2 regions of the Variovorax sp. P4_D9 genome follow, and region 2 is predicted to be linked to the other one. Evidence: riboswitches for the same ligand, from Rfam matches in the RefSeq annotation. Region 2 holds a riboswitch; the other holds the start of a gene.
What was found. Region 2 has a riboswitch for glycine ahead of AC1DY5_RS15180 (D-amino acid dehydrogenase). Riboswitches for the same ligand answer to the same signal wherever they lie in the genome.
Positions count from the first base shown of each region.

Region 1: another riboswitch for glycine. It lies ahead of hyi (hydroxypyruvate isomerase); the one in region 2 lies ahead of AC1DY5_RS15180 (D-amino acid dehydrogenase).

Region 1 covers NZ_JBFUIU010000048.1:19,681-24,551, forward strand. Annotated here, with positions in the region: gene AC1DY5_RS08045 (ABC transporter ATP-binding protein) at 1-605, opposite strand, end outside; gene AC1DY5_RS08050 (ABC transporter substrate-binding protein) at 607-2,121, opposite strand; glycine riboswitch at 2,285-2,366, shown strand; glycine riboswitch at 2,368-2,474, shown strand; gene hyi (hydroxypyruvate isomerase) at 2,554-3,321, shown strand; gene AC1DY5_RS08060 (2-hydroxy-3-oxopropionate reductase) at 3,337-4,239, shown strand; gene AC1DY5_RS08065 (hypothetical protein) at 4,530-4,772, shown strand.
Region 2 covers NZ_JBFUIU010000117.1:116-4,051, forward strand. Annotated here, with positions in the region: gene AC1DY5_RS15175 (FIST signal transduction protein) at 46-1,314, shown strand; gene AC1DY5_RS15180 (D-amino acid dehydrogenase) at 1,275-2,591, opposite strand; glycine riboswitch at 2,681-2,788, opposite strand; glycine riboswitch at 2,789-2,890, opposite strand; gene AC1DY5_RS15185 (FAD-dependent oxidoreductase) at 2,901-3,936, opposite strand, start outside.

The DNA of each region.
Region 1 (4,871 bases), on a different contig from region 2:
TCCCGTGTCAGCTTCTTCATCAGGTCCAGCACCTGGGCCTGGATGGTCACGTCCAGCGCCGTGGTGGGCTCGTCGGCGATCAGCAACTGCGGGTTGTTGAGCATGCCCATCGCGATCACGACGCGCTGACGCATGCCGCCGGACATCTGGTGGGGATAGGAAGAAGCCTGCCGCGGCGGATCGGGCATGCCGACCGCGGCCAGCGCCTGGTGCACGGCCGACGCACCGGCATCATCGCGGCCGTGCGCCTTCAGCACCTCGCCCATCTGCCAGCCGACGGTGAACACAGGGTTCAGCGCGGTCATGGGGTTCTGGAATACGAGCCCGGCCCGTGTTCCGCGCTGCTGGCGCATTTGCTCTTCGTCCAGCGACAGCAAGTCGACGCCGTTCAGCTCGATGGAGCCGGCCTCGATTCGACCCGGCGGCACCACCAGCCGTAGCACCGACATGGCGGTGACGCTCTTGCCGGAGCCCGACTCGCCGACTAGCCCCAGCGTCTCGCCACGGCCGACGGTGAAGGACACGCCGTCAACAGCGGTCACCGTCCCGTAGCCAGTACGAAAGCGTGTGGTCAGACCCCTGACCTTGAGGACCGGGTGCGTCATTTCATTTCAACGTGACGCCACCCAGGAAGGTGCGCGACAGGGTGGGATCGGGCTTGGCCGACTTGACCTTGGGGCCATATGCCACGGAGGCGTTGCGAGCGACGATGGCGATGTCCGGGAAGGCCAGGTCGTCTTCCATCACCGCCACCTTGGCCAATTGCGCCGTGTATTCCTCGGAGGGCCCGCTTTGCGCCTTGGTGATCAGGGCGTCGAGTTCGGTCGGGGTGGGGCCCTGCCGGCCGGGGCGCGGCATCAGGTAGAACAGCGGGTCGGCCTGGAAGGCGTATTCGTTGTCCATGATGTCGTAGTCGGCCTTGTTCTGCTTGTCCAGCCACACGGCGTTCGGGTTGGCCTGGATGGTGACGCGGATGTCGGCCTCGGCCAGCTGGCTCTTGAGCAATTCCGCGAAACGATCCAGGTAGCTTCCCCAGCCGGTGAGGTGGTTCAATGTGATGTCGATGCCCTTGGGATGGCCGGCCTTTGCCAGCAGAGCCTTGGCCTGCGCCACGTCGTGCTTGTAGTACTTTAGGGCGTCGATCTTCGGCACCCAGGTGTACGCCGGCGGCATCTGGGCGCTGGGCACGGCCTCGCCAAGGAAAGCGGCTTGCACGATCGCCGGACGGTTCATTGCCAGCGAAATGGCGCGGCGCACGTCGGGATTGTTGAACGGCGGGCGCCCGCTGTTGACGTTCAGCCGCACGGTATTCGTGGAAGGCACGCCCACCACGGTGATCGCGGCGTCGCCCTTGAGCTGCAGGTTGCCCTCGGCGCTCGGAAACATCAGGTCGATTTGGCCGGATTTGAGCGCGGCGATCTGCGCCGATTGCTCGGGCATGTAGCGGATCGTGAGGTCGGACACCTTGGCGGTGCCCTCCTTGTTCCAGTAGTCGTCGTTGCGCTTGAGCACCAGCTGGGTGTTGGGCGTGTACGCAACCATCTTGAACGGGCCCGTGCCCATCATCTCGCGCCTGGGATCGTGCGTCTGTGCCCACTTCTGGCTCAGGATCGCCGAGCCGACCACGAACGGGCTGCCGAGGTTGAGCAGGAATCCAGCGTCCGGCTGCTTGAGTTTGAAGCGGACGCGCCGGTCGTCGAGCCTGATGACCGAGTCGAGCGACTTGAACCGGTCCTTGGCATAGGGCAGGCCGCGCTCGTTCAGGCGCTGGAAGGAGAACACCACGTCGTCGACAGACACTAGTGTGCCATCGGAGAACTTCACGCCGTCGCGCAGCGTGAATTCATAGCTTGTCTGCGCCGCATCGACCGACCATTTGCTGGCCAGCACCGGCGCGATCTTGCCGGACACGTCGGCTCGCACCAGGCCTTCGTACACCAACTGCCACATGTACCAAGTGCGAATCTGCGAGGACTGCGTGGGATCGAAAGTCTGCGGCACGACGTCCTCGGCGACGACCAGGCTCCCGCTCCTCGCGCCGGTGTCCTGCGCGGCACCGTACGACGCGGCCAGCATGCCCAAGGCGAAGATGCCGGCTATTCGGAAAGATCGAATACTCATCTGGATTCCTTCGGGCGAAACATCCGCGAAGTGCGGCTCGAATCTGCGACATGCAGAAGCTGCACGATAGGGCACCGCATCCAAAACAAAAACTAGCCGAACCTACATTCATCATTCAGTTGCGCTTACGACTCGCGGCCTTGCCGCGTGCTAACTTCAGGGCTTCCAGGAGTAGCTCGGACAGTACCTGTGMCGAGCTGCCGAAGGCGCATCACCCCGAGAACGCTCAGGCCCAAAGACTGGAAACCATGATCAACTGGAGAGTGCCGCGGACATCGGGTCTTCGTCCGCCGAAGGTGCAAGCTGCCCCCGAGGGTGGCGAATCTCTCAGGCAAAAGGACAGTGGGGCGGGCTGCCATCCAGGCGGTCCGTCCTGTCGCAGCCGCCCACCGCAATGGGGTCGCGACTGCATCAACCAACTAGAGAGTCACCATGCCCCGATTCGCCGCCAACCTCAGCATGCTCTTCACGGAGTTGCCTTTCATGGACCGCTTCACCGCCGCGCGCACGGCCGGCTTCGAAGCCGTTGAATACCTTTTCCCCTATGCCTATCCCAAGGACGAACTCGCAAGAGCGCTGCGGGAGAACGGCTTGAAGCAGGTGGTGCACAACCTGCCCGCCGGCGACTGGGAAGCCGGTGATCGCGGCATCGCTTGCCAACCCGAGCGCGTGGGCGAATTCCGCGAGGGCGTTGTCCAGTGCATCGAGTACGCGACCGCGCTCGGCTGTCCGCAAGTCAACTGCCTGGCCGGCAAGGTACCTGCCGGCGTGGAGCGCGAACACGCGCACACCACCTTCGTCGGCAACCTCCGTCACGCTGCCGAAGCGTTGAAGCGTGCCGGCATCCGGCTCTTGATCGAGCCGATCAACCCGTTCGACATTCCCGGCTTCTTCCTGACCCGTACGGACCAGGCCTTGGCCATCCTCGACGAGGTGGGTTCAGACAACCTTTTTGTGCAATACGACATTTACCATGCGCAGCGGGTGGAAGGCGAGTTGGGCGCGACGCTGCGCAGCCACCTGGACCGCATAGGCCACATCCAGTTGGCCGACAACCCCGGCCGCAACGAGCCCGGCACGGGCGAGATCAACTACCACTGGCTGCTCGGGCATATCGACGCGCTGGGCTACACCGGCACTATCGGCTGCGAATACAAGCCGCGCACCAGCACAGCCCAAAGTTTCGGCTGGATGAAATAGAGCCAAGGAAACCAATTGAACAAACCACCACTCAAGCTCGGCTTCATCGGCCTCGGCATCATGGGCACACCGATGGCGGGGCATCTTCTCAAAGCGGGCCACCTGCTGTTCGTCAACACGCGTGGCCGAGTGCCCCAGGAACTGGCCGATGCCGGCGCCACGATCTGCACCACCGCGGGCGGCGTGGCCGAGCGGGCCGACATCATCTTCATCATGGTGCCGGACACGCCCGACGTCGAAAAGGTCCTGTTTGGCGAGTACGGCGTCGCTTCGGACCTGACCAAGGGCAAGACCGTTGTCGACATGAGTTCGATCGATCCGATCGCCACCCGCGGGTTCGCCAAGCGGATACAAGCCCTGGGCTGCGACTATCTCGATGCGCCGGTGTCTGGCGGCGAAGTGGGCGCCAAAGCCGCCAGCCTGACCATCATGGTCGGCGGCGAGCCGCAAGCTTTCGAACACATCAAGCCCTTGTTCGAACTGATGGGAAAGAACATCACCCTGGTCGGCGCTGCCGGCGACGGGCAAGTCTGCAAGGTCGCCAACCAGATCATCGTGGCATTGAACATCGCGGCTGTGGGCGAGGGCCTGCTCTTTGCGGCAAAGGCGAGTGCCGACCCCGCCAAGGTGCGCAAGGCGCTGATGGGAGGCTTTGCCGCTTCTCGAATCTTGGAAGTGCACGGCGAGCGGATGATCAAGCGCACGTTTGACCCGGGTTTCCGGATCGCCTTGCACCAGAAGGACCTGAATCTGGCGCTTCAGGGCGCCAAGGCGCTGGGCATGTCGCTGCCGCAGACCGCCAACGCGGCGCAGCTGATGCAATCCTGCGTGGCGCTGGGCCATGGTCAGTCCGACCATTCGGCACTGGTGCGGGCGATCGAGAACATGGCGCAGTACGAGGTCATGTCAGGTACCTGAGCTTTCGCGCAAATGGCTACCCTCAGTGCGCTGACCACGCTCGCCTGCCGTCCGCCCCCGTTCGGAAACCGAACGTCCGACGCGACTGGCGCATTGGCAGCCGCCATTGCGCAGTTGCGTCAATTCGTAAAGAAAACAATGACTTGAAGCGGCCTGCCGTGGCCAGCAGAGCCTTGGCATGGTCGTTGCAGCGAGAGGGGCGAGCGAATCGAATTGCACGCCTCCAGCAAGGCCAACAGATGCTTCGCTCGCAACACGCCAGTCCTCATGACTCTAGAGAGGAGCACATCATGAATTCGTCACAAATGGCTCCACGCGCGAGCTCCCCCTACGAGCTGCGCTTCCGTTCGCTCTTCAATGAAGGGCGCGGGTATGCGTTCCCATGCGACGCCAGCGGGCAGGTGAACATGGACACACTCAGCGACAGGGCCCGCAACAACTACCTGTATGCGCGGATCGGCATCGGGCGCGAGTTCTCGGTGCCCGCCGTGCAGCTTGTTGGCGCGGCGCAACCGTCCCACAGCGCCTGCTGAATCGAAAGTCCAAACACTGCAAGGCCCCGTGTTCGCGGCGGAACCGTCGCCTTGCCGGCACCTGCTGCGGACAGGTCCCTCGTAAACCCGTCGGCTTGC
Region 2 (3,936 bases):
GGGTCCAGCACCGGCGCGCAAGCGCGCGCGTTGAAAGCCGGGCCCATGAAGCTCTTTCCTTCCGGACATGCCACCCATCCGCAGTGGCGCATGGCGGCAGGGCTGGTGCTGGCGCAACTGCGGGCGCAGATGGCGCTGCCCGACTACGCGCGCTCGCCGACGCTGGGCGTGCTCTACATCACCGACCACTACGGCGCCGACGCCCAGGAGATCCTCGATCACCTGGGGGCCGAACTGCCCGAGATCACCGACTGGACCGGCACCGTGGGCGTCGGCGTGGCCGCCAACAACGCCGAGTATTTCGATGAGCCTGCGCTCAGCGTGATGTTGTGCGAACTGCCGAGCGACCAGTACCGGGTGTTCTCCGGCGTGGCGCCGCTGGCCGGCTCGGAGATGAGCGGCTTCGCGGCCCATACCGCCCTGGTGCACGCCGACCCGCGCACGCCCGAGCTCGGCGAGCTGATCGCCGAGATGGCGGAGCGCACCGATACCGGCTACCTGTTCGGCGGGCTGTCTTCGGGCCGCGTCGGCTCGCTGCAATTCGCGATCGGCGGCAACGGCAACATCCGGGGCCATGGCGCGGTCGGTGGCGTGTTCTCGGGCGGCCTGTCCGGCGTGGTCTTCGGCGACCGCGTGCGGCTGGTTTCGCGCGTGACCCAGGGCTGCCAGCCGGTGTCGCGCGAACGCGAGATCACCGAGGCCGACGGCAACCTGTTGCTGGAGCTCGATGGCGAGCCCGCGCTTGACGTGCTGCTGGCCGACCTGCGGGTCTCGCTCGATGCGCCCGAGCAGGCAATCGAGGCGGTGCGCGCCACACTGGTCGGCCTGGCCGAGGCCGGCAGCGACGGCGTCCGGCGCACCGGTGACCTGGGCGCCGACGTGCGGGTGCGCCACATCATCGGCCTCGATCCGACGCGTCGCGGCGTGGCGATCGCCGATGTGGCCGCGGCCGGCATGCGCATGAGCTTCTGCCGGCGGAATGCGCAGGCCGCGCGCGCCGACCTGATGCGCGTCTGCGCCGAGATCCGCGAGGAGCTGGAGCCGCAGGAGCAGACGCTGGCGACCGCGCGCGAGATCGCGGCCGGCGAGGCCGAAGCCGCACCGCACCCGGCGCGCCGCATCGCGGGCGCGATCTACGTGAGTTGCTCGGGGCGCGGCGGGCCGCACTTCGGCGCCCCGGGCGCCGAGCTGCAGATCGTGCGCCATGCGCTCGGCGACGTCCCGCTGGTCGGCTTCTTCGCCGCCGGCGAGATCGCCCGCAATCACCTCTACGGCTATACGGGCGTGCTGACCGTCTTCGCCAGCGCCGACTGAGGACCGCGGCGCAACCCGGTAAAGGCGAAGTCGAGCTCCGGCGCCAGCCCGCTGACGATCCGCGCGATCGACTTGCCGGAACCGCAGGCGTGGGTCCAGCCCAGCGTGCCATGGCCGGTGTTCAGGAACATGTTGGGCAGCCGGGTGGCCCCGATCAGCGGCACGTTGCTCGGCGTCGCCGGCCGCAGCCCGGTCCAGAACTGGGCCGCAGAGGCGTCGCCGGCGCCCGGGAACAGTTCCTCCACGCGCCGCACGATCGCCTCGCAGCGCACCCGGTTCAGGTCGCGGTCGTAGCCGTTGAGCTCGGCGGTGCCGGCGATGCGCAGGCGGTCGCCCGCGGCCGAGGTGTAGCGCGAGAACACCAGCTTGAACTCATCGTCGGTCAACGAGACTTGGTGCGCCTTGGCGGCGTCCTTGACCGGCATCGTCACCGAATAGCCCTTGGCCGGATAGATCGGCAGCCGGATGCCCAGCGGGGCGGCAAGGAGCGGGCTCAGCGAGCCCATAGCGAGCACGTAGGCGTCGCCGCGAATCCGCTGGAAGCGGCCTTCGTCGTCGGTCGCCTCGACGTGGTCGATTCGGCCGCCGGCTTCGCGCAGCGCGGTCACGGTATGGCTCATGAGGAAGCGCACGCCGGCCACCTCGGCCAGCCGGGCCAGCTCGCGCGCGAAGCGGTTGGCATCGCCTGATTCATCCTCGGCCGTGTAGGTCGCGCCGGCCAGCTTCGGCCGGATGTGCGAGAGCGCGGGCTCGAGCCGCACCGCCTCGTCGGCCGAGATCACCTGCCGGTCGCAGCCCAGCGCGCGCATCTGTTCGGCCGGCGCCAGCGCGGCGTCGAACTCCTTCTGCGTCGTATAGAAGTGCAGGATGCCCTGCGTGCGCTGGTCGTAGTCGATCCCTGTGTCGCGGCGCAGCTGCTGCAGCGTGTCGCGGCTGTAGCTGCCCAGGCGCACGATCTGCTCGATGTTGTGGCGGGTGCGGACCGGCGTGCACTCGCGCAGGAACTGCAGGCCCCAGAGCCACTGGCGCATGTCGGCGCGGATGCGGAACAGCAGGGGCGCATCTTCCTTGCCGAGCCATTGCAGCACCTTGAGCGGCGCCCCCGGGTTGGCCCAGGGCTCGGCATGGCTGACCGAGATCTGGCCGCCGTTGGCAAAGCTGGTTTCCGCCGCCGGCGTGGCCTGGCGGTCGATCACGGTCACTTCGTGGCCGAGTTGCTGGAGGTAGTAAGCCGAAGTCACGCCGAGCAGGCCGGCGCCAAGAACGATCACGCGCATATCGAGAACCCTTGAAGGTTGCAGCGCTCGAACGCGGCGGAGACGGAATGCTGTCGACAACGAAAGCAACCGGACCGTGCGTCCAAGTTGCCGCTCCCCCTGTCCTCGGTACCTGAGAGATTCACCCGCTGCGCCCGCAGCGGGTTTGCTCCTTCGGTGCATCACGCGCGGCGTAATGGCTCTCCAGACGGCTCTGACTGTGAACTGCAGTACGAGCCCATCGCGTGGGCCGACCTGAGCGTTTATGGGAGTTTGCGCCTTCGGTGGGGCCCGTGGGCCCGCTCTCCTGCAGTGGGCGGATTGTAGCGCTCAGGGGCGCCTGAAGGCGAAGTCGAGCTCGGGCCGGAGGCCGCTGACGATGCGGGCGATCGACTTGCCCGCGCCGCAGGCATGGACCCAGCTTCGGGTGCCGGGTGCGGTGTTCAGGAACAGGTTGGGGAGCCGGGTCTTGCCGATTATCGGCAGCCGGGTGGTGCTGGCTGCGTGCATGGCGGTATCGAAGCTGGCCCGGGTGGCGTCGGCGACGCCGGGCAGCAGCATCTCGGTGCGGCGCACGATCGCCCGGAAGCGGTCCGAGTCGGGCTCGGCCTCTTCGTCGAGCCCGGCCCGCACGACGGCCTGGATCCGCAGCTGGTCGCCGGCCGGCGTCTCGATCCGCGAGATGCGCAGCTTGCCCTGGCGGTCGCACAAGGGCATGCGCGGCGTCAGCGAAGGGTTCAGGATCGGCATCGTGACGATGTATTCGCGCATGAAGCGCAGCGGCATGTCGATGCCCAGGTCTTCGGCGTGCGGCACGCTCGATGCGCCCAGCGCCAGCACGTAGGCTTGGCCTCTCAGGGTGGTCGGCCGGCCGGCGGCATCGAGCAATTCGACATGGTCGATGCGGCCGCCCCGTTCCTTCAGCGAGACCACGGTGTGGCGGGTCATGAAGCGCACGCCGGCGGCGCGGCACAGGAACACCAGGCTGGCGGCGAATTGCGCCGGATCGCGGCCGGGGTCCTCCTGCGCGTAGGTCGCGCCGGCCAGCCTGCCGCGCATTGCCTTCAGCGCCGGCTCCAGGTCGATGGCTTCGTCGGCCGACAGCAGCCGTTCCTCGCAGCCGAGCCCGGACCAGTGCGTGGCGCCGGCCATCCGGACCCGGAAGGCCTCGGGATCGGTGTAGATATTCATCATGCCGGCCGAGCGCGAGCCGCCCTGGGGCACACCGGCTTCGTCGCGCAAGGCGCGCGCGCTCTTGCGGCTGTACGCGGCCAGGCGCACGAGTTGATCGAGGGGGTCGCGCTTGGCCGGCGTGCCGACCGCCCGGTCCATCAGCCTGGCAAGGCCGCGACGGATGCCCTTGCAC